DNA from 2 places in the Streptosporangium longisporum genome. Region 2 is predicted to be linked to the other one. Evidence: riboswitches for the same ligand, from Rfam matches in the RefSeq annotation. Region 2 holds a riboswitch; the other holds the start of a gene.
What was found. Region 2 has a riboswitch for cobalamin ahead of cobN (cobaltochelatase subunit CobN). Riboswitches for the same ligand answer to the same signal wherever they lie in the genome.
Positions count from the first base shown of each region.

Region 1: linked by a shared signal. The riboswitch ahead of ABD832_RS26905 (ribonucleoside-diphosphate reductase subunit alpha) and the one ahead of cobN (cobaltochelatase subunit CobN) in region 2 are both predicted to bind cobalamin.

Region 1 is NZ_BAAAWD010000015.1:101,891-112,662, reverse strand. It holds tRNA gene ABD832_RS26945 (tRNA-Val) at 289-363, opposite strand; tRNA gene ABD832_RS26940 (tRNA-Gly) at 377-448, opposite strand; tRNA gene ABD832_RS26935 (tRNA-Cys) at 524-594, opposite strand; tRNA gene ABD832_RS26930 (tRNA-Gly) at 620-691, opposite strand; gene ABD832_RS26925 (N-acetylmuramoyl-L-alanine amidase) at 728-3,265, opposite strand; gene ABD832_RS26920 (hypothetical protein) at 3,426-3,695, shown strand; gene glmS (glutamine--fructose-6-phosphate transaminase (isomerizing)) at 3,736-5,556, shown strand; gene ABD832_RS26910 (tripartite tricarboxylate transporter substrate-binding protein) at 5,651-6,718, shown strand; cobalamin riboswitch at 6,723-6,922, shown strand; gene ABD832_RS26905 (ribonucleoside-diphosphate reductase subunit alpha) at 7,038-9,551, shown strand; gene ABD832_RS26900 (ribonucleotide-diphosphate reductase subunit beta) at 9,592-10,587, shown strand; gene ABD832_RS26895 (mechanosensitive ion channel family protein) at 10,666-10,772, shown strand, end outside.
Region 2 is NZ_BAAAWD010000031.1:77,113-87,884, reverse strand. It holds gene cbiE (precorrin-6y C5,15-methyltransferase (decarboxylating) subunit CbiE) at 1-637, shown strand, start outside; gene cobM (precorrin-4 C(11)-methyltransferase) at 634-1,377, shown strand; gene ABD832_RS40150 (cobalt-precorrin-5B (C(1))-methyltransferase) at 1,552-2,625, opposite strand; gene ABD832_RS40145 (cobalt-precorrin-6A reductase) at 2,667-3,461, shown strand; gene ABD832_RS40140 (precorrin-2 C(20)-methyltransferase) at 3,449-5,035, opposite strand; gene ABD832_RS40135 (precorrin-8X methylmutase) at 5,032-5,658, opposite strand; gene ABD832_RS40130 (precorrin-3B synthase) at 5,655-7,079, opposite strand; cobalamin riboswitch at 7,126-7,298, shown strand; gene cobN (cobaltochelatase subunit CobN) at 7,387-10,772, shown strand, end outside.

The sequences.
Region 1 (10,772 bases), on a different contig from region 2:
TGGATGGCGCGGACCGGAAGGCGATCGTAACAACTGCCCGGATGTACGTCCGGCATCGTCCGACATGGTCCGCCGCGTCCGGCCGCGTCCGGCACGGTCCGGCCGCTTCCCGGCCGAGGCGGGCCGGGGTAGGGCCGGGCCGAGGGGGCCCGGCGCGGGGCCGGGGCCGTCCGTGCCCGTGCCCAGGGGCGGGGGTGATCGTCTCGTCCGGGCGGCGGATGGGAACTCGTCCGGGCGGAGGCACGTCCGGGAAACAGAAGATCCCAGGCCGTCGGCCTGGGATCTGTCTGGTGGACGATACAGGGATTGAACCTGTGACCTCTTCCGTGTCAGGGAAGCGCTCTCCCGCTGAGCTAATCGTCCTCGGGTGAATCAGAGCGGAAGACGGGATTCGAACCCGCGACCCTCACCTTGGCAAGGTGATGCTCTACCACTGAGCCACTTCCGCGTATCCGCTCCGGGTTTCCCCTCGGCGCCCGCACCACTTTACCGGATCCCGGGGGGTCCGTCGGCCGTGCGGTTGAGGTGGAGACGGGATTTGAACCCGTGTAGACGGCTTTGCAGGCCGTTGCCTCGCCTCTCGGCCACTCCACCGGCCGGATCCCGGAGGATCCGCCGGAGCGGAAGACGGGATTCGAACCCGCGACCCTCACCTTGGCAAGGTGATGCTCTACCACTGAGCCACTTCCGCGTGCCCCCGGAGACGTCTCCGGAGCACGTGGAAACTCTAGCGCCTCCGCCGGGCGGATGCGCGCACCACATCGGACCCCGCAGCATCCTCCGCCGTGACCGGCTGGACGTCGGAGGCGCGGACGAACATGACCCGGTGGCCGAACTGGATCTGCCGGTAGCGGACCTTCCCGACGACGACCCGGTGCCTGGAGGTGTCGTAGGAGGAGGCCCGCAGGTAGCGGGCCCGCCTGGTCATCGCGGCGCTGTACACCTGCCCGGCGGGTATCGAGTACTGCAGCGGCGCCAGCGGCTGGAAGGGCACGCCCCTGGGATAGGCCGACGCCCCCGGGTAGGCCCTGCCGTACACCTTGATCGGGGCACGGTCCGGTCGCGGGGTGACCAGCGGGCCGGACGCGGGCAGGGAGGTCGGGGCGGCGGCCGGATCGCTGAACCAGGCCTTCTGCCCGAGGTACCAGATCGCGGTCCAGCCGTCCCGGCGATCGGCGAGCGCGTACCGCTGGCCGGTGGAGGCGCGGGCGGCGTGGTCGTAGACGCTGTAGCTGGACCCGCCGGTGGGGTGCTTGCCGACGTCCTTGACCAGCGGCGCCGTGGGGGAGGGACGGGTGCGCAGCCAGACCGAGGCGGCGCCGAGCCTGCGGCACCCGCCGGGGCAGCCGGTGAAGCCCGGGCTGTTGGAGGCGTAGTGGGGCTTGATCAGCACCGAGCGGGCGTTCTCGCCGCCCGAGGCGCGCAGCGGGCTGCCGAGCAGCTCGAAGTAGTGGCCCCAGTCCCAGTAGGGGCCGGGGTCGTCGTGCATGCCGCTCACGGTCTGGGGGGTGGTGCCGGGCACGTTGTCGTGCCCGAGGATGTGCGCCCGGTCGAGAGGGATGTCGTACGTGTCCGCGAGGTGGCGCACCAGCCTGGCCGACGCCACGTACATCGCCTCGGTGAACCAGGTGCCGCCCCTGGCCAGGTACCCCTCGTGCTCCAGGCCGATGGAGCGGGAGTTGACGTACCAGTTCCCGGCGTGCCAGCCGATGTCCTTGCCCCGCAGGTGCTGGGCGATGTGGCCGTCGCGGGAGCGGATGGTGAAGTGCCAGCTCAGGTAGTCGGGGTTCTTGGCCAGCCGGGTCATGGCGTCGTAGGTGGTCTCGCCGTCGTGGATCACGATGTAGTCGATCTGCCGCCGCCCCTCGACGCGGTCGTGGTTGCCGTACCCGCCGCCCTTGAGCCGCTGGTAGACGGCGGGAAGCCATTCGCAGGAGACGCTCCTGGGGCAGTCGGGCCCGGCGGGCGGCACGGCCGCGGGGGGTCGTGCCGCGGCCGGCCTTGCGGGTGGTCGTGCGATGGGCGGGCGTGCGGCGACCGGTGGCCGTGCGGCGACGGGGGGCCGTACGGCTGCGGGTGGCCGTGCGGCGGTGGTGCCCGCCGTGACAGGGGGCCGTGCCGCCGCGGGAGGCTGTACCGCGACGGGCCGTGCGGGGCGCGCGGGCCGTCCGGTGGACCGCACCGTGGCCGGCCGTGCGGTGGCCGATCGTGCGGTGGCGGACCGCACCGCGGCCGGCCGTGCGGTGGCGGGGCGTGCGGTGGCGGGGGTGCCGGTGGGCACGGGATCGAGGACGCGGCGCTGTGCCGTCCGGGGGGAGGGTGTCCGGGCGGGCGGGGGCGTGGCGGACGGGAGGGGCGAGGTCCGGGCAGGCGGGGTCCGGGGCGCCAGGCCGGGCCTCGCGGGCAGGACCATCGGCTCGCCGTCGTCGGTCACGCGTGCGACACCGGCGCGGATCGTCGCGTAGACCTCGTCGGCGAAGGAGCGCGCCGCCTCCGGCAGGACCACCGCCCCGTCCGCGTCCACGTCCGCATCCGCGTCCGTTCCCGCATCCGTTCCCGCATCCGCACCTGCATCCGCACCCGCATTCTTGCCCGTTACCGCGTCCGCCCTCCCGCTCGTCCCGGCGCCCGTTCCCGCTTCCGCCTCCGCGCCCGTTCCCGGGGTCTCGCCGAGGGGGCCGGAGTAGCGGGCCACGGCCCCGTACCAGCCCGCGGGCCCGGCGTCCGGGTCGCCGCCGGTGGCGCGCTGGTAGGCGGCGAGCAGCGCGGCACCGCCCATGATGTTGGCGGAAGGGTCCCGGCGCAGCCGGTCGGGGGAGATGCCGGACAGCTCCGAGGCCCGTCGCAGGGTGTCCTCCGGCGAGGACGGCGCGACGGGCGGGATCGGGATCACCCTCGGCCTGCGCTCGTCGCCGCGCGGGTCCTCGCCCGCCCCGTGCGGGTGCCCCCGCTCGGCCCGGCCGTCGACCAGGTGCATCGGCCCGTACCCGGCCGAGACGCTGGGCCGCCCCGCGTGGCCGTCCCACCGCGACTCCAGGTAGGAGACCCCGAGCAGCACGCTCTCCGGCACCCCGTACGCCCGCGCCGCCGCGGCGAAGGCGGCCTGCCGGCCCGCCGGTGCCGTCCCCGGGGCGTAGGGCGTGGAGGGTGCCGGGGGTGCCGGGGGTACCGCCGCCTGGCCGCCGGAGCGTTCCGCTCGCGCGGGGACGACCGAGACCAGGACGGCGAGAGCGGTGACGACGGCGGTTCCCGGCAGGCGGCGCATGGTGGTGTTCCTCTCTCTCCGGTCACTACCTAGAGTTACCAGAGATTACCGATTGTCGCGCATTCTGACAGGGTTGAGATTCGAAGAGATTTTCTGCCCGAAATCGGGCAGAAAACTTGTTGTTCTCTTCTCCGGATGCGTAGGGTCCTGCTCTGTGTCCATGGCGCGGCATCAGCACGAGGATCTGATCACTCATCTGACCCGGACGAGCGGGCTCGGGCCGGGCGAGGCCGCGCGGGTCGTGGCGGACGTCCTGGCCTACTTCTCCGAGCCCGTCGAGGAGTTCGTCCGGCGCCGGCACGCCGAGCTCAAGGCCAGGGGGATGGTCAACGACGAGATCTTCCCCAGGGTGGCCGCCGAACTGGCGGTCCGCCGTGTCGCGGCGCCCGAGCTCTCCCTGCGCCAGTTACGCAGGATCGTCTACGGATAGCAGTCGCGCCGGATCGTCCACGGATAGAAGGAGCGCTCGTATGTGCGGAATCGTGGCCTATGTGGGGCCCAAGGACGCGGCACCCATCCTGCTGGAGGGCCTGCAGCGTCTTGAGTACCGGGGCTACGACTCCGCCGGGGTGGTGGTCTCCAACAAGGGCCTCAAGATGCGCAAGGTCAAGGGCCGGGTGGCCGACCTCGCGGCGGCCATGCCCGCGCGTTTCAAGGGCGGCCTGGGCATCGGCCACACCCGGTGGGCCACCCACGGCGCGCCCAGCGACGTCAACGCCCACCCGCACCTGTCGGCCGACGAGCGCATCGCCGTCGTGCACAACGGCATCATCGAGAACGCCGACGAGCTGCGCGCCAAGCTGGAGGCCGACGGCGTGGTCTTCCTCTCGGAGACCGACACCGAGGTGCTGGCGCACCTGATCGCCCGGACCGTCAAGGAGGCCGACTCGCTGGAGGAGGCCGTCCGCGCCGCGCTCAAGCGGATCGTCGGCACGTACGGCATCGCGGTGCTCGACGCCGAGCGGCCCGGTGAGGTGGTCGTGGCGCGCAACGGCAGCCCGATCGTGCTGGGCATCGGCGAGAAGGAGATGTTCGCCGCCTCCGACGTCGCCGCGCTGGTCCGCTACACCCGCCAGGTGGTCCACCTGGAGGACGGCGAGATCGCGGTGCTCAAGGCCGACGGGTTCACCACCTTCGCCAGCGACGCGCGGGAGACGGCCAAGGAGCCGCTGACCGTCGACTGGGAGGCCGGGCACTACGACACCGGCGGCTACGAGCACTACCTGCTCAAGGAGATCTCCGAGCAGCCCGACACCGTGGCCAGGACCCTGCGCGGGCGCCTGGACGACCGCTTCCACGTCGCGCACCTGGGCGGCCTGAACATGGACGCGCGCGAGACCCGCTCGTTCCGCCGGGTGAAGATCATCGGCTGCGGTTCCGCGTACTACTCGGGCCAGATCGGCGCGCAGCTCATCGAGGAACTGGCCCGCATCCCCGCCGACGCCGAACCGGCCAGCGAGTTCCGCTACCGCGGCCCGGTGGTGGAGGCCGACACGCTGTACGTGGCGATCAGCCAGTCGGGGGAGACCTACGACACCCTCGCCGCCGTGCAGGAGCTCAAGCGCAAGGGCGGCCGGGTGCTCGGCATCGTCAACACCGTGGGCAGCGCGATCGCCCGCGAGTGCGACGGCGGCGTCTACCTGCACGCCGGGCCCGAGGTCTCGGTCGCGAGCACCAAGGCGTTCACCTCGACGGCCGTGGCCTTCGCGCTGCTCGCGCTGCACCTGGGCCGGGTGCGGGACCTGTCCCCGGCCGACGGGCGGCGGATCTGCGACGGCCTGCGCAGGCTGCCCGAGCAGATCAAGGAGATCCTGGTGCTGGAGCCGGTCATCAGGGAGCTGGCGCGCAAGTACGCCGGGGCGCCGAGCATGATGTTCGTGGGCCGGGTCCGCGGCTACCCGGTGGCCCGGGAGGGTGCGCAGAAGCTCAAGGAGATCTCCTACGTGCACGCCGAGGCGTACCCGGCCAGCGAGCTCAAGCACGGCCCGCTGGCGCTGATCGGGCCGGAGATGCCCACCGTGGCGATCGTCCCCGACGACGAGCTGCTGGACAAGAACCTCACCACGCTGGGCGAGATCCGCGCCCGGGGCGGGCGGGTGCTCATGATCGGCCACCGCACCGCCGACCCCAAGCTGGCCGACGACTGCGTCGTGGTGCCCAAGAACGAGACCGAGCTGGACCCGATCCTGCTCTCGATCCCGCTGCAGCTCTTCGCCTACCACGCGGCCGTGGCGCTGGAGCGGGACGTGGACAAGCCTCGCAACCTCGCCAAGAGCGTCACGGTGGAATGAGGACCACTCCTTAAGGCCATACCCCTCGCACTATGACAGAAAGTGACATGGAGGTAACCTAGGGTATAAGGGGCTCTTGGGGGAAGGGGCGCTCATGCGCCGTAGGGGGTTCTTCGCGCTGGCGGCGGGGGCCGCGCTGCTCGCGGGCTGCGGGGCGGAGGACGAACCCGCGGGCCCGCTGGTGGACCGGCTGTTCCTCCTCGAACCCGCCGCCGACGGTCACGGGTGGGACGGGATCGCGCGCAGGATGGCCTCCGTCATGGTCCGGTCGGGGCTGGTGCGCACCGTCATGGCCGCCGACCGCCCCGGCCCCCTGGGCTCCGTCTCGCGCGACGCCTTCGTCGTCCCCGGCGCCTCCGGTGTCCCCGGTCTCGCCGGGGTCCCGGGGGTCCGGGGCGTCTCCTTCGCGCGCGAGGGCAGGCTGCTCGTCGCCGCGATGCCGATGCTCGCCGCCGCGGAGATCGCCAACACCACCGCCGTGGTGCGGGCCACCACCCCCCTCGCCCGGCTGGCCGGTGACTGGACGGCCCTGGTCGTCCCGGCCGGTTCCCGGCTGCGCGCCTTCGAGGATCTCGCCGCGGCGCTGCGCCACGACCCGGCCGGGCTGACGATCGGTGGCAGGCTGGAGGGGGGTTCCGACCACGTGCTCTACGGCATGATCGGCAAGTGCCTCGGCGTGGACACCCGGCTGCTGGAGTACGCCGGGTACCTGGCCGCCCGGGACGCGGTCGAGGCGCTCCAGGTCGGCCGGGTGGCGGCCCTGCTGGGGTCGGCCCGCGCTCTGCTGCCGGGGATCTCGGCCGGCCGGCTGCGTCCCCTGGCGGTCTCCTCGGGCGGCCGGATCGAGGGGATCGACGCGCCGACGCTGATGGAGCTCGACGTCCGGCTGGAGTACAGCGACTGGTGCGGGCTGCTCGGGCCCGGCGACATGAGCCCGGCCGACAGGGACGCGGCGGTCGTCCTGTGCGAGCGGCTCGACGCCACGCCGCACTGGCGTGCCCTGTGCGCGGCGAACGGGTGGAGCCGGGTCTTCCTCGGCGGCGACGACTTCCGCCGGTGGCTGTCCACCGAGACCGGCCGGACCCGGGGCGTGCTTCACGAACTCGGGCTCGCGACGTCCTCGGACACAACCTGTTGGGGTGGTTGCGTCAGACGGCCCTAGATGTAGGATCCTGATCGTTGTTGGTTCACCTGTGAAGGGTGAGGCAAGAGGGAACCCGGTGAGATTCCGGGACTGCCCCGCAGCGGTGAGCGGGAACGAAAGCCGTCATCGAGCACTGGGTGCGTCATGCCCGGGAAGCGACGGCCGGTAGGCGTGTGCGGTGCGCCCGTGAGTCCGAAGACCTGCCGGTGACGTGGTTGTCCAGGGCCTCGTGGGAGGGCCCGCGGAACGAGGCGGTCCGGCGTGCCCGGAATCGCTCGCGGACGCGTGCCCCCGGCGGGACCGCAGGGGGAGAGTCCGAGCGAGCGAGGGGCAGTACGTGACAGAGACCGTGGCACAGGCCATGACGCAGACCGTGACGGAGATCGACGCTCCGGCGGGGGACGGCGGGGAGCGCCGATCCGGTGACACCGGAGGGCCGGTGCCGCACGGTGGCGCGCGGGCCGGGGACGGCGGGGCCGACGGCCGCAGGCTGGCCATCGACGAGGCCGCAGCCCGGGTGATCACCGATCCGGAGAACTCCAGGATCGCCGCCGCCATGCTGGCCGAGCTGATCGCCGACGAGGCCGCCGGGCACGGCGTGCGGAGCTTCTCCGACTCCGTCGCCGCCACCCACCGGGCCGGGCTGGTGCAGGACCGGCTCGCGGAGTTCGTGGCCGCGCACGCCGAGGCCCTGGACGCGCTGGTCGTGCCGGACGCCGACGCCGGGTTCGAGTACTTCGGGCTGCGCACCGTCTACGACCGCTACCTGCTGCGCCACCCGAGCACCCGTGCGGTGCTGGAGCGTCCGCAGCACTTCTTCCTCCGGGTGGCCTGCGGCCTGTCCGAGACCGTCGAGGAGGCCGCCGAGCTGTACGCGCTGATGGCCTCGCTGTCGTACCTGCCCAGCTCTCCGACGCTGTTCAACTCCGGCTCGCGCCGTCCCCAGCTGTCCTCGTGCTTCCTGCTCGACTCGCCCCGCGACGAGCTGGAGTCCATCTACGAGCGCTACGGGCAGGTCGCCCGGCTGTCGAAGTACGCCGGGGGGATCGGGATCGCCTGGACGCGGATCCGCTCGCGCGGCTCGCTGATCCGCGGCACCAACGGCCACTCCAACGGCATCGTGCCGTGGCTGCGCACGCTGGACGCCAGCGTCGCCGCGGTCAACCAGGGCGGCCGGCGCAAGGGCGCGGCCTGCGTCTACCTGGAGCCCTGGCACGCCGACGTCGAGGAGTTCCTCGAACTGCGCGACAACACCGGTGAGGAGGCCCGGCGCACGCACAACCTGAACCTCGCCAACTGGATCCCCGACGAGTTCATGCGCCGGGTCGAGGCCGACGAGGTGTGGTCGCTGTTCGACCCCAAGGAGGTCCCGCACCTGACCGACCTGTACGGGACGGCGTTCGACGAGGCCTACCGGGCCGCCGAGGCCGAGGGCCGGTTCGTCCGGCGGATCCCGGCCCGCGCCCTGTACGGGCGGATGATGCGCACGCTCGCCCAGACCGGCAACGGCTGGATGACCTTCAAGGACGCGGCCAACCGGACCTCCAACCAGACGGGCAGGCCGCAGAACGTCATCCACCTGTCCAACCTCTGCACGGAGATCCTGGAGGTCACCGGGGACGCCGAGACCGCGGTCTGCAACCTCGGCTCGATCAACCTGGCCGCGCACCTGGTCACGACCCCCGCGCACGACGTCCCCCCGGGGAACGACGCGACCTCGGGGGCCAGCGCGGTCGCGGGGGACGACGGGACCCCGGGGGACGGCGCGGTCGCGGGGGACGACGGGACCGCGCGGGTCGCCGGGATCGACTGGGACCGGCTGCGCGCGACCGTCCGCACCGCCGTGCGCTTCCTGGACCGCACCATCGACCTGGGCTTCTACCCGACCCCCGAGGCCCGCGACGCCAACCTCAGGTGGCGGCCGATCGGGCTCGGCGTGATGGGCCTGGCCGACGTGCTGTTCACGCTCCGGCTCCCGTTCGACTCACCCGAGGCGCTGGAGCTGTCCACCAGGATCTCCGAGGAGATCGCGCTCGCCGCCTACGCGACCTCCTGCGACCTGGCCGCCGAGCGGGGCCGCCACCCCTCGTACGAGGAGACCAGGGCCGCGGGCGGGGTGCTGCACCCCGACCACTACGGCGCGGCCACGTCGGCGCGGTGGACCGCGCTGCGGGAGCGGATCGCGGTGACCGGGCTGCGCAACTCGCTGATGATCGCGATCGCGCCCACCGCCACGATCGCCTCCATCGCCGGCTGCTACGAGTGCATCGAGCCGCAGGTGTCCAACGTCTTCAAGCGCGAGACCCTGTCGGGGGAGTTCCTCCAGGTCAACCACTACCTGGTCCGGGACCTGCAGGCCAGGGGGCTGTGGACCACGGCGATCCGCGACGCGATCAAGCGGGCCGACGGCTCGATCCAGGACATCCCCGAGATCCCGGACGACCTCAAGCCGCTCTACCGGACCGCCTGGGAGCTGCCGCAGAAGGCGCTGATCGACCTGGCCGCCGCGCGCACCCCGTACGTCGACCAGTCGCAGTCGCTGAACCTCTTCATGGCCACGCCCACGATCGGCAAGCTCTCCTCGATGTACGCCTACGCGTGGAAGTCGGGCCTGAAGACCACCTACTACCTGCGCTCGCGCCCGGCCACCCGGATCGCCCAGGCCACCGTGGCGGCCCCCGGCCGGGCCGATGCGCAGGACACCGCTCAGGACGCCGCCCGGGACACCGCTCGGGACGCCGCGCGGACCGGTGCGCGGGAGGTTCCGCGGGACGGGTCCGGGCCCGTCGCCGACCCCGGCGCCGTCGCCTGCTCGCTGGAGAACCCCGAGTACTGCGACGCCTGCCAGTAGACCGCCCGGCCGCCCCACCTCACGAAAGGCACCGTTTCCGATGTTGCTCGACCCCGGCATGGACCTGACCCTGCGGCCGATGCGCTACCCGGAGTTCTACGAGCGCTACCGGGCGGCGATCCGCAACACCTGGACCGTCGAGGAGGTGGACCTCGCCTCCGACCTGGCCGACCTGGCGAGGATGACCCCCGAGGAACGCCACCTGATCAACCGGCTCGTCGCGTTCTTCGCCACCGGCGACTCGATCGTGGCCAACAACCTGGTCCTCAACCTCTACCAGCACCTGAACGCGCCGGAGGCGCGCCTCTACCTGAGCAGGCAGCTGTTCGAGGAGGCCGTCCACGTCCAGTTCTACCTGACCCTGCTGGACACCTACCTGCCCGACCACGACGAGCGGGTCAAGGCGTTCGCCGCGGTCGAGCACATCCCCTCGATCCGGGACAAGGCCGAGTTCTGCTTCCGCTGGATCGACTCGCTCGGCGGGCTGACCCGGCTGGAGACCCGGCAGGACCGGCGGGCGTTCCTGCTCAACCTGATCTGCTTCGCGGCGTGCATCGAGGGCCTGTTCTTCTACGGGGCGTTCGCCTACGTCTACTGGTTCCGCTCCCGCGGCCTGCTCAGCGGCCTGGCCACCGGGACGAACTGGGTGTTCCGCGACGAGTCCATGCACATGGAGTTCGCCTTCGGCGTGGTGGAGACCGTACGGGCCGAGGAGCCCGAGCTGTTCGACGACGCGCTCACCGAGCAGGTCACCCGGATGATCGAGGAGGCGGTGGAGGCGGAGCTCGCCTTCGCGGCCGACCTGTGCGGTGACGGCCTGCTCGGGATGGGCGTGGAGCAGATGCGGCTCTACCTGCGGTACGTGGCCGACCAGCGGCTGGTCAGGCTCGGCATGCCCGTCCGGTACGGCACGGCCAACGCGTTCGCGTTCATGGAGCTTCAGGACGTGCAGGAACTGGCCAACTTCTTCGAGCGACGGGTTTCGGCCTATCAGGTAGCAGTCGAGGGGAATGTCACCTTTGATGAGTCCTTCTGATTAGCTGGAGAACCCGGAAAGGAAACACAAGGACAGAAACGCCGAGGGGGTACGTCGTCCGTGTCCAACTGGATGATCATGATTGTCTCCGTGGCCGCCGCCGTCGTGGCGGTGGAGGCGGTACGCAGGATCCTGCGTTCGCGGCTGATCGGTGAGAGGTGGATCCTCGCCGGCCCGCTGGTGCG
Region 2 (10,772 bases):
GGCGGCCCACGACCTCAACGTGGTGGCCGTGGAGTGCCGGGCGGATACCGGGACGGTGGCGCTGCCGCGGCTGCCGGGCCTGCCGGACGAGGCGTTCGAGCACGACGGCCAGCTCACCAAGCGGGAGGTGCGGGCGGTCACCCTTTCCCGGCTGGCACCGGCCCCCGGGGAGCTGCTCTGGGACGTCGGCGCGGGGGCGGGCAGCATCGGCGTGGAGTGGATGCGCGCGCACCCGGACAACCGCGCCGTCGCGGTGGAGTCCCACCCCGGCCGCGCGGCGGCGATCGCCCGCAACGCCGCGGCGCTGGGCGTACCCGGCCTGGAGGTGGTGACCGGCGCCGCCCCCGCCGCACTGGCCGGCCTGGAGCGGCCCGACGCCGTCTTCATCGGCGGCGGGGTGACCCTGCCGGGAGTGGTGGAGGCGTGCTGGGAGGCGCTGCGGCCGGGAGGAAGGCTGGTGGCCAACGCGGTGACCGTCGAGTCGGAGGCGGTGCTGGCCTCCCGGCACGGCGAGCTGGGAGGGGAACTGGTGCGGCTGGCGGTCAGCAGGGCCGCCCCGGTGGGAGGGTTCACCGGCTGGCGGCCGATGATGCCGGTCACGATCTGGACGTGCTCGCGGAGTGGGGAAGAGCGATGACGGTGCGTTTCATCGGTGCCGGGCCCGGTGCCGCGGACCTGGTCACCGTACGGGGACAGCGGGCCATCGAGGCCGCGCCGGTCTGCCTGTACGCCGGGTCGCTGGTCCCCCGGGAGCTGCTGGAGTCCTGCCCGCCGGGCGCGCGGCTGGTCGACACGGCCAGGCTGGCGCTGGGGGAGATCGTCGCGGAGATGGTCGCCGCGCACCGGGCCGGGCACGACGTGGCCCGGCTGCACTCCGGCGACCCGTCGGTGTTCAGCGCGATGGCCGAGCAGATGCGGCGGCTGGACGCCGAGGGGGTGCCGTACGAGGTGGTGCCCGGGGTTCCCGCGTTCGCGGCCGCCGCGGCGTCGCTGCGGCGCGAGCTCACCGTGCCCGGGGTGGGGCAGACGATCGTGCTGACCCGCACGTCGGTGCGGGCCACCCCGATGCCCGAGGGGGAGGATCTCGGCACGCTGGGCCGGAGCCGGGCCACGATGGTGCTGCACCTCGCGGTGCAGCACATCGAGGAGGTGGCGGCCGAGCTCGTGCCCAACTACGGCGCCGACTGCCCGGTGGCGGTGGTGGCCCGCGCCAGCCGCGACGACGAGGTGATCCTGCGCGGGACCCTGGACGACATCGCCGCCCAGGTCCGCCGGGCCGGGATCCTGCGGACGGCGGTGATCGTGGTGGGCCGGGTGCTGACCGCCTCGGAGTTCCCCGACAGCCACCTGTACTCGGCCGCGCGCCGCCGTGACTGACCCGCTCCAGACCGCCCGGCCGCGCGGGCCGGGCGGGACCCGGCCGTGCGGGACGAGACCGGACGGATCACGGCCGCGCGGACCGGGCGGGACCCGGTCGTGCGGGACCCGGTCGTGCGGGACGGGGCCGGACCGATCGCGGCCACGCGGACGCGGGCCGGAAGGCGGGCAGGGTCAGCCCGCGCGGCCGACGACGGTGCCGGCACGGTCGATGACCACCACGTCCACGGCCACCGGCGCCTCGCGCAGCACGCCCGCGGCGGTGCGGCGGGCCCCCTCGGCGACCAGGTCGCCCAGCGGCAGGCCCGCCTCCTGGCACAGGTGCAGCGCGTGCAGCGCCGTGTTGGCCTCCAGGACGCGACCGGCCAGGTCCTCGTCCCCGCCCGCGGAGCGCACCAGCCCGGCCAGCATCGCGGGATCGACCTGGGAGCGCCCGGAGTGAAGGTCGAGGTGACCGTCGGCGAGCTTGGAGAGCTTGCCGACACCCCCGGCGATGGTCAGCCGGGGAACGGGGTGCCGCCGCAGGTACTTCAGCACCGCCCCGGCGAAGTCGCCCATGTCCAGCAGCGCGTCCTCGGGAAGCCCGTACAGCTCGGCCGCGACCCTCTCGGAGGTGCTGCCGGTGCAACCGGCGACATGGGTACGGCCCGCGGCCCTGGCCACGTCGATGCCGCGGCGGATGCTGTCGATCCAGGCCGAGCACGAGTAGGGCACCACGATCCCGGTCGTGCCGAGGATCGACAGGCCGCCCAGGATCCCCAGGCGCGGGTTCCAGGTTCTCTTCGCCAGTTCCGCGCCGCCCTCCACGGCGATCTCCACGAACACGTCGCCGCTCCCGCCGTGCCGGGCCGCGACCCGGGCCACGTGCTCGCGCATCATCGCGCGGGGGACGGGGTTGATCGCGGGCTCGCCCACCGGCAGCGGCAGGCCGGGCTTGGTGATGGTGCCGACCCCCGGGCCCGCGCCGAAGACCACCCCGGTGCCGGGGACTCCGTGCCGTACGGTCGAGGAGATCAGCGCGCCGTGCGTCACGTCGGGATCGTCACCGGCGTCCTTGACCACCGCGGCCGTCGCGACGGCGCCGGTGAGCTCCTCGGTGGCCAGCGCGAAGGACGGTTGCCGCCCGCCGGGCAGGGTGATCCGCACCGGGTCGGGGAACTCGCCGGTCAGCAGGGCGGTGTAGGCGGCCGCGGTGGCCGCGGTCGCGCAGGCGCCGGTGGTCCAGCCGTGCCGCAGGGAAGTGCTCATTGTCCAAGCATCCGACGGTACGGGCGGGGAGAGGGGGCGGGGTGGCGAACATCCTGATCCTGGGCGGCACGGACGAGGCCAGGAGGCTGGCCGCCGCGCTGGCCGGACGCGACGGCACGCACGTGGTGTCGTCGCTGGCGGGCCGGGTGCGCGATCCGCGGCTGCCGGTGGGCGAGGTGCACGAGGGCGGCTTCGGCGGCCCCGGCGGGCTCGCGACCTGGCTGGTGGAGCGGGGGATCGACACGGTGGTGGACGCCACGCACCCGTTCGCGGCCCGGATGACCGCCTCCGCGGTCGAGGCGACGGCCCGGACCGGCCTGCCGTTGCTGATCCTGCGCAGGCCGGGCTGGCAGGCCGGGCCCGGTGACGACTGGCGCCGGGTGCCGTCGCTGGAGGCCGCCGCCGCGCTGCTGCCCTCGCTGGGGGAGCGGGTCTTCCTGACGACCGGCCGCAGGAGCCTGCCGGTCTTCGCCGGCCTCGACGACCACTGGTTCCTGGCCCGGTCGGTGGACCCGCCCGAGCCGCCGATGCCGCGCCGCACGGAGGTGCTGCTCAGCCGGGGGCCGTTCACCGTGGAGGGGGAGACGGCCCTGATGCGCACCCACCGGACAGACGTGCTGGTGACCAAGGACAGCGGCGGTGAGATGACCACGGCGAAGCTGCGGGCCGCCCGCGAGCTCGGCCTGCCGGTCGTGGTCGTGGACCGCCCGCCCGCGCCCGCGGGGGTGCCCGCGGTGGGGGACGTGCCGGCCGCGCTCGCCTGGCTGGACGGCGCGGCCGTTCCCGGAGGAACCGGAGGAACCGGAGGAACCGGAGGAAGAGGTCATGCCGGGTAGCGCCGGGGGGTGAAGACCACCCGGCCGCCGTCCCGTTCGGTGACCCGGGTGGTGGAGGAGCCCACCAGCAGCAGGCAGCGCATGTCGACCGCGTCCGGGTCCAGGTCGCCGAGGGTGGTGACGGTCACGCTCTCGGCGGCGCCGCCGACGTCACGGCCGATGACCACGGGCGTGTGCGGCGCGCGGTGCTCCAGCAGCAGGTCGCGGGCCGCGGCCACCTGCCAGGTACGGCTCCGGGAGGCCGGGTTGTAGATCGCCAGGACGAGATCGGCCCGCGCGGCGGCGCTGATCCGCCCGGCGACCACCTCCCACGGCTTGAGCAGGTCCGACAGCGACAGCACGCAGTAGTCGTGGCCCAGGGGAGCCCCGGCCCTGCTGGCGACCGCGTGCGCCGCGGTCAGGCCGGGGAGCACCCGGACCGGCACGCCGGTGAACCTCGGCTCGCACGCCACCTCCAGCACCGCGCTGGCCATCGCGAAGACCCCGGGATCGCCCGAGGAAACCACCGCCACCCGCGACCCGGCCGCGGCCAGCTCCAGCGCGTGCGCGGCCCGCTCGGCCTCCACCCGGTTGTCGGTGGGGTGGCGGCGCTGGCGCGGGTTGGGTGGGACGCGGTCGAGGTAGGGGCCGTACCCGACGAGCTCGTCGACGGCGGCCAGTGCCTCCTGCGCCTCGGGGGTCAGCCAGGGCCGCCCGGCCGGGCCGAGCCCGACCACCACCACCTCGCCGCGCGCCCGGCCCGCGACCGGTGCCGTGTCCACGGACGGCGTCGGGATCGGGATCGGGGACGCGGCGACGGCCCCGGGGGCGGGGACGGGAGCGGGAGGGGCCGCGTTGACCGGGCTGGGGATCAGCGCCAGCGAGAAGTACGGGACGCCGTCCGGGTCGACCTCGGCCAGCGGGGCGATGCGCTGCTGCCCGGTGGTGGCGCGCTCGACGTACCACGCCTCGTCCAGGCGCCCGGCCTCGGCGAGGGCGTCGCGGACCTTGGTGAAGGTACGGCCGAGCTTCAGCACCGCGGCCGAGTCGGTGGCGGCGAGACGCTCGGCGAGCACCTCGGCCGGGAGCGTCCCGGGCAGCACGGTCAGCACCTCGTCGCGCTCGACCAGCGGGCGTCCCAGCACGGCCGAGGCACCGCTCACCGAGGTCACGCCCGGCACCACCTCGGTGGTGTAGCGGTGCGACAGGCGCTTGTGCATGTGCATGTACGAGCCGTAGAAGAGCGGGTCGCCCTCGCACAGCACCACCACGTCGCGACCGGCGTCCAGGTGGGCCGCGAGGCGCTCGGCGCAGTCGGCGTAGAAGTCGTCGATCGCCCCCTGGTAGCCGCCCGGATGGTCGGTGGTCTCGGTGGTGAGCGGGTAGATGAGGGGTTCCTCGATCCGGCCCTCGCGCAGGTAGGGGGCGGCCACCGAGCGGGCGATGCTCCGGCCGTGGCGGGCGCTGTGGAAGGCGATCACGTCCGCCTCACCGATCAGGCGGGCGGCCTTGACGGTCACCAGCTCGGGGTCACCCGGCCCCAGTCCCACTCCCCACAGCCGTCCGGTCGCGCGTACGGTCACGTCGTCGCTCACTCTTCCTCGCTCGCGATCGCGTTGACCGCGGCGGCGGTCATCGCGCTTCCACCCCGGCGTCCGCTCACGACCAGGTACTCCAGGTTCGCCGGATGCTCGGCGAGGGCCTGCTTGGACTCGGCGGCGCCGATGAAGCCGACCGGGACGCCGAGGACGGCGGCCGGGCGCCCGGCACCCTGCTCGACCATCTCCAGCAGCCGGAACAGCGCGGTGGGCGCGTTGCCGATCGCGACCACGGACCCCTGGAGCCGGTCGCGCCAGAGCTCCAGGGCGGCGGCGCTGCGGGTGGTGCCCAGCTCCGCGGCGAGCTCCGGCACCCGGGGGTCACCGAGCGTGCAGATCACCTCGTTGCCGGCGGGCAGGCGGCGACGGGTCACCCCGGAGGCGACCATCATGGCGTCGCAGAGCACCGGCGCGCCCGCGCGGAGCGCCTCGCGGGCCGCCGGCACCACCCCGGCCGACCAGCGCAGGTCGTCCACCAGGTCGACCATCCCGCAGGCGTGGATCATGCGGACCGCCACCCGGGCGACGTCCGCGGGGAGCGCCTCCAGGTCGGCCTCGGCGCGGATGGTGGCGAAGGAGCGGCGGTAGATCTCCGCGCCGTCGCGGACGTAGTCGATCACAGTTCCCCTCTGGCGGCCGTCACCGCGGCCGCGGTCTCCTCGATGCCCGAGCAGGTCAGGCCGGTGCCGTCCAGCTCCAGGCGGTAGCCGTGGCCGGTGGCGACCACGTCGGCGACCCGCCCCTTCGGGCGGCCGCAGCGTCTGGCGCACCCCGCCCAGTGCACCGGGAGCGTATCGGTGCGGGACGCGTGCCGGGCGGGCGGGGCCAGGGCGACGACGGCGGTCGCGTCGGCCCGCACGTCGGCCAGGGACTTGGCGCAGCCGGGACGTCCGGCGCAGGCCGTGACGCCGATCCACGGCGAGCCGGGGTCGACGACCAGGCCGGCGGCCCGCAACCGGCCGGCCGCGTCCACGGCCTCGGTACGGGTCAGGCCGGGCAGGACCACGCCTCTCCAGGGGGTCAGGCGGATGTCCCCGCCGGAGGCGACGTCGGCCAGCACCTCCGCCTGGGCGGAGGTCAGCCGTCCCAGGGGCACCGCCACCCCGAGCGCGACCCGCGCGGGATCGCTCCGGGCGGTGCCGGGGGGTGCGGCGGCGCCGATGAGCCCCACGGGCCCGAGCGCCACGGGCCGCGGCCGTACCGGCTCGGAGGGGGGCGCCTGCACGGTGCGATCCGCGGTGGGGTCCGGGCCGAGGGCGGCCGATACGCGGGCGGCGACCAGCGCGGGCCCGTCGGGGAGCTCGGAGATCCGCCAGGCGGTGACGTCCCGGGCGGCCAGCTCGTCGAGGAACGCCTCGGCGGCGGCGAGCAGGGCGGTCACGGCCTCGTCCGTCCCGACGCGCAGGCCGGTGTCGGTCCCGGCGAGGAGCAGCGCGAACCGGTCCGGCCCGGCGGCCAGGACCGCCGCGTCGGCGCCGAGCCCGGCCACGTCGCCGCGTCCGTCGTCGAGGGCGAACATGAACCGGCCGGGCAGGGCGGCCAGTGCGGGCCGGGCGCACAGTCGCCGGTCCAGCTCGCCGATCAGCGGGGTGACGTCGGTGACCCCGCCGCCACCGGGACCGTCCAGGCCGGTCAGCGGGGAGGCGAGGATGTTGCGGACCCGCTCGTGGGTGGCCGAGGGCAGCAGTCCCGCCCGCGCCATCCGCGCGGCGAACCCGTCCTCCGGGACGCCGTTCCCGGCACCGTCGTCACCGCCGGGACCCTCGTCGTCGGCGCCGGTCGCCGGGTCGTCTCCGGAGACGTCCCGCGTCCGGTCGTCGTGGGCGAGGCCGCGTACCTGCACGTTGGCCCGGGAGGTGAGCTCGACGGCGCCGTCACCGTGACGGCGCGCCGCCGCGGCGAGTTCGCGCAGCTGGGCGGGGGTGAGCCGGCCCCCGGGCACGCGGACGCGGGCCAGGCCGCCGTCGGCGGCGGCGTGGACCTGAAGCGCTCCGGGACATGCGTCAGGCCGTGATCGTCCGTGAAAGTCGGCAATGTCCACTCACGGGATGCTAGTGCCAGTTTCTTGCGGGGAGCCGGACTGCCGTAGTGTCATCGGTGGCGATGGCGTTGGGAGGAAGCCGGTGTGATTCCGGCGCGGTCCCGCCACTGTGACCGGGGAGCGAACCTCAACCGGGCCACTGCCCGGCGACGGGCGGGAAGGCCGGGGCGAGCACCGATCCGGGAGCCAGGAGACTCCAGCCGTCGCGGCCGACGACGACCCGGGGCGAGGACCCCGAGGGAGGATGCTCCGTGCGCTTTTCGCCGTTCCCCCACCGCAGTGCGACCCCGCCGATGGAGTGTGGCGCGTGATCCTGCTGCTCTCGACCTCTGACACCGACCTGCTGAGCGCCCGCGCGAGCGGCGCCGACTACCGCCTGGGAAACCCCGCCCGCCTGGGCGTCGCCGACCTGCCACCGCTGCTGGAGGGCGCCGAGGTGGTCGTGGTACGGCTGCTCGGCGGGCGCCGCGCCTGGGAGGAGGGGCTGGACGCCCTGCTCGCCGGTCCCCGTCCCGTCGTCGTGCTCGGCGGCGAGCAGGCGCCGGACGCCGAGCTGATGGAGCTGTCCACCGTGCCCGGAGGGGTGTGCGCCGAGACGCACGCCTACCTCGCGCACGGCGGCCCGGCCAACCTGACCGAGCTGTACCGCTTCCTGTCCGACACGCTGCTGCTCACCGGGCACGGGTTCGCCGCACCCGCCCCCACCCCGACCTGGGGGACGCTGGAGCGCGAGGCGCGCGGCCAGGACGGGCCGGTCGTCGGCGTGCTGTACTACCGGGCCCACCACGTGGCCGGCAACACCGCCTTCGTCGAGGCGCTCTGCTCGGCGATCGAGGACGCCGGGGGACGGGCGCTGCCGCTGTACTGCGCGTCCCTGCGCACCGCCGAGCCGGGCCTGCTGGAGGCGCTGCGCACGGTGGACGCCCTGGTGGTGACGGTGCTGGCCGCGGGCGGCACCCGCCCGGCGACCGCGTCGGCCGGCGGGGACGACGAGGCGTGGGACGTCGGCGCGCTGGCCGAGCTGGACGTGCCGATCCTGCAGGGCCTGTGCCTGACGAGCAGCCGCGCCTCCTGGGAGGAGAACGACGACGGCCTCTCCCCGCTGGACGCCGCCACCCAGGTCGCCATCCCCGAGTTCGACGGGCGCATCATCACGGTGCCGTTCTCCTTCAAGGAGATCGACGAGGACGGGCTGACCGTCTACGTGGCCGACCCCGAACGCGCCTCGCGGGTGGCGGGCATCGCGGTGCGCCACGCCGCGCTGCGGCACGTGCCGCCCGCCGAGCGGCGGCTGGTGCTGATGCTGTCGGCCTACCCCACCAAGCACGCCCGCATCGGCAACGCCGTCGGCCTGGACACCCCCGCCAGCCTGGTGCGCCTGCTGGCGGCGCTGCGCGAGCGCGGCTACGACATCGGCGCCGAGGGCGAGCTGCCCGGGGTGACCGAGCAGGACGGCGACGCGCTCATCCACGCGCTGATCGCCGCGGGCGGTCAGGACCGGGACTGGCTCACCGAGGAACAACTCGCCGGCAACCCGGTGCGCATCGCGGCGACCCGCTACGCCGAGTGGTACGCCACGCTGCCCGCGGACCTGCGGGAGAGGATAGAGCGGCACTGGGGGCCGCCCCCCGGGGAGCTGTTCGTCGACAGGTCGGCCGACCCGGAGGGCGAGATCGTGCTGGCCGCGCTGCGCGCCGGCAACGTGGTGGTGATGGTGCAGCCGCCGCGCGGCTTCGGGGAGAACCCCATCGCCATCTACCACGACCCCGACCTGCCGCCCAGCCACCACTACCTGGCCGCCTACCGCTGGCTGGCCGACGGCTTCGGCGCCCACGCCGTGGTCCACGTGGGCAAGCACGGCAACCTGGAGTGGCTGCCCGGCAAGTCCGCAGGCCTGTCGGCCTCCTGCGGGCCGGACGCCGCGCTCGGCGACCTGCCGCTGGTCTACCCGTTCCTGGTCAACGACCCCGGCGAGGGCACCCAGGCCAAGCGCCGCGCGCACGCCACCCTGGTCGACCACCTGGTGCCGCCGATGGCCCGCGCCGACAGCTACGGCGACATGGCCCGGCTGGAGCAGCTCCTCGACGAGCACGCCTCCATCGCGGCGATGGACCCGGCCAAGCTGCCCGCGATCCGCGCCCAGATCTGGACGCTGATCCAGGCCGCCCGGCTGGACCACGACCTCGGCGTCGCCGACCGGCCGCACGACGCCGAGTTCGACGACTTCCTGCTGCACATCGACGGCTGGCTGTGCGAGGTCAAGGACGTCCAGATCCGCGACGGCCTGCACGTGCTGGGCGCCGCCCCCGAGGGAGCGGCCCGCGTGGACCTGGTGCTGGCCATGCTGCGCGCCCGGCAGATATGGGCCGGCGGCCAGGCGCTCGTCGGCCTGCGCGAGGCCCTGGGCCTGGCCGAGGACGGCAGCGCGGCGCGGATCGGCGTCGACGAGGCCGAGACCCTGGCCCGCGCCCTGGTCGAGGGCATGGAGGAACGCGGCTGGGAGGTGTCCGCCGCCGCCGAGGTGACCGCCGCGGTCCTGCACCCGGCGACGGCCCTCCCCGGCCCCGCCGACCCTGCCGGTCCCGTCGGCGTGGACGGTACGGCGGGTGTCTCCGGAGCAGGCGGCGCCCGCGCCGCCGACCCCCGGACGGTGGAGGAGATCCTGCGGTTCGCCGCGCTGGAGGTCGTGCCGAGGCTGGCGCGTACCACCGACGAGATCGACGCGATCCTGCACGCCCTCGACGGCGGTTACGTCCCCGCCGGGCCGAGCGGGTCACCGCTGCGCGGGCTGATCAACGTGCTGCCCACCGGCCGCAACTTCTACTCGGTCGACCCCAAGGCCGTGCCGAGCAGGCTGGCCTGGGAGACCGGGCAGGCGATGGCCGACTCCCTGCTGGAGCGCTACCGCGCCGACACCGGTGACTGGCCGCGCTCGGTGGGGCTGTCGGTCTGGGGCACCAGCGCCATGCGCACCGCCGGGGACGACGTGGCCGAGGTGCTGGCGCTGCTGGGCGTGCGGCCGGTCTGGGACGAGGCCTCGCGCCGCGTCACCGGCCTGGAGCCGATCCCGGCCGTCGAGCTGGGCCGGCCCCGGGTGGACGTCACGGTCAGGATCAGCGGGTTCTTCCGCGACGCCTTCCCGCACGTGGTGGCCATGCTGGACGACGCGGTACGGCTGGCGGCCGGCCTGGAGGAGCCCGAGGAGCTCAACTACGTGCGCGCGCACGTGCTCGCCGACCACGCCGTGCACGGCGACGAGCGCAGGGCCACCATGCGCATCTTCGGCTCGCGTCCCGGCGCCTACGGGGCCGGGCTGCTGCCGCTGATCGACAGCCGCAACTGGCGCGACGACGCCGACCTCGCCGAGGTGTACGCGGTCTGGGGCGGTTTCGCCTACGGCCGGGGCGTGGACGGGGTACCGGCCAGGCAGGACATGGAGACCGCCTACCGCAGGATCGCGGTGGCGGCCAAGAACGTCGACACCCGCGAGCACGACATCGCCGACTCCGACGACTACTTCCAGTACCACGGCGGCATGATCGCCACGGTCCGGGCGCTCACCGGCAAGGCCCCGGCCGCCTACATCGGCGACAGCACCAGGCCCGAGGCCGTCCGCACCCGCACCCTGTCGGAGGAGACCTCCAGGATCTTCCGCGCCCGGGTGGTCAACCCGCGCTGGCTGGCCGCCATGCG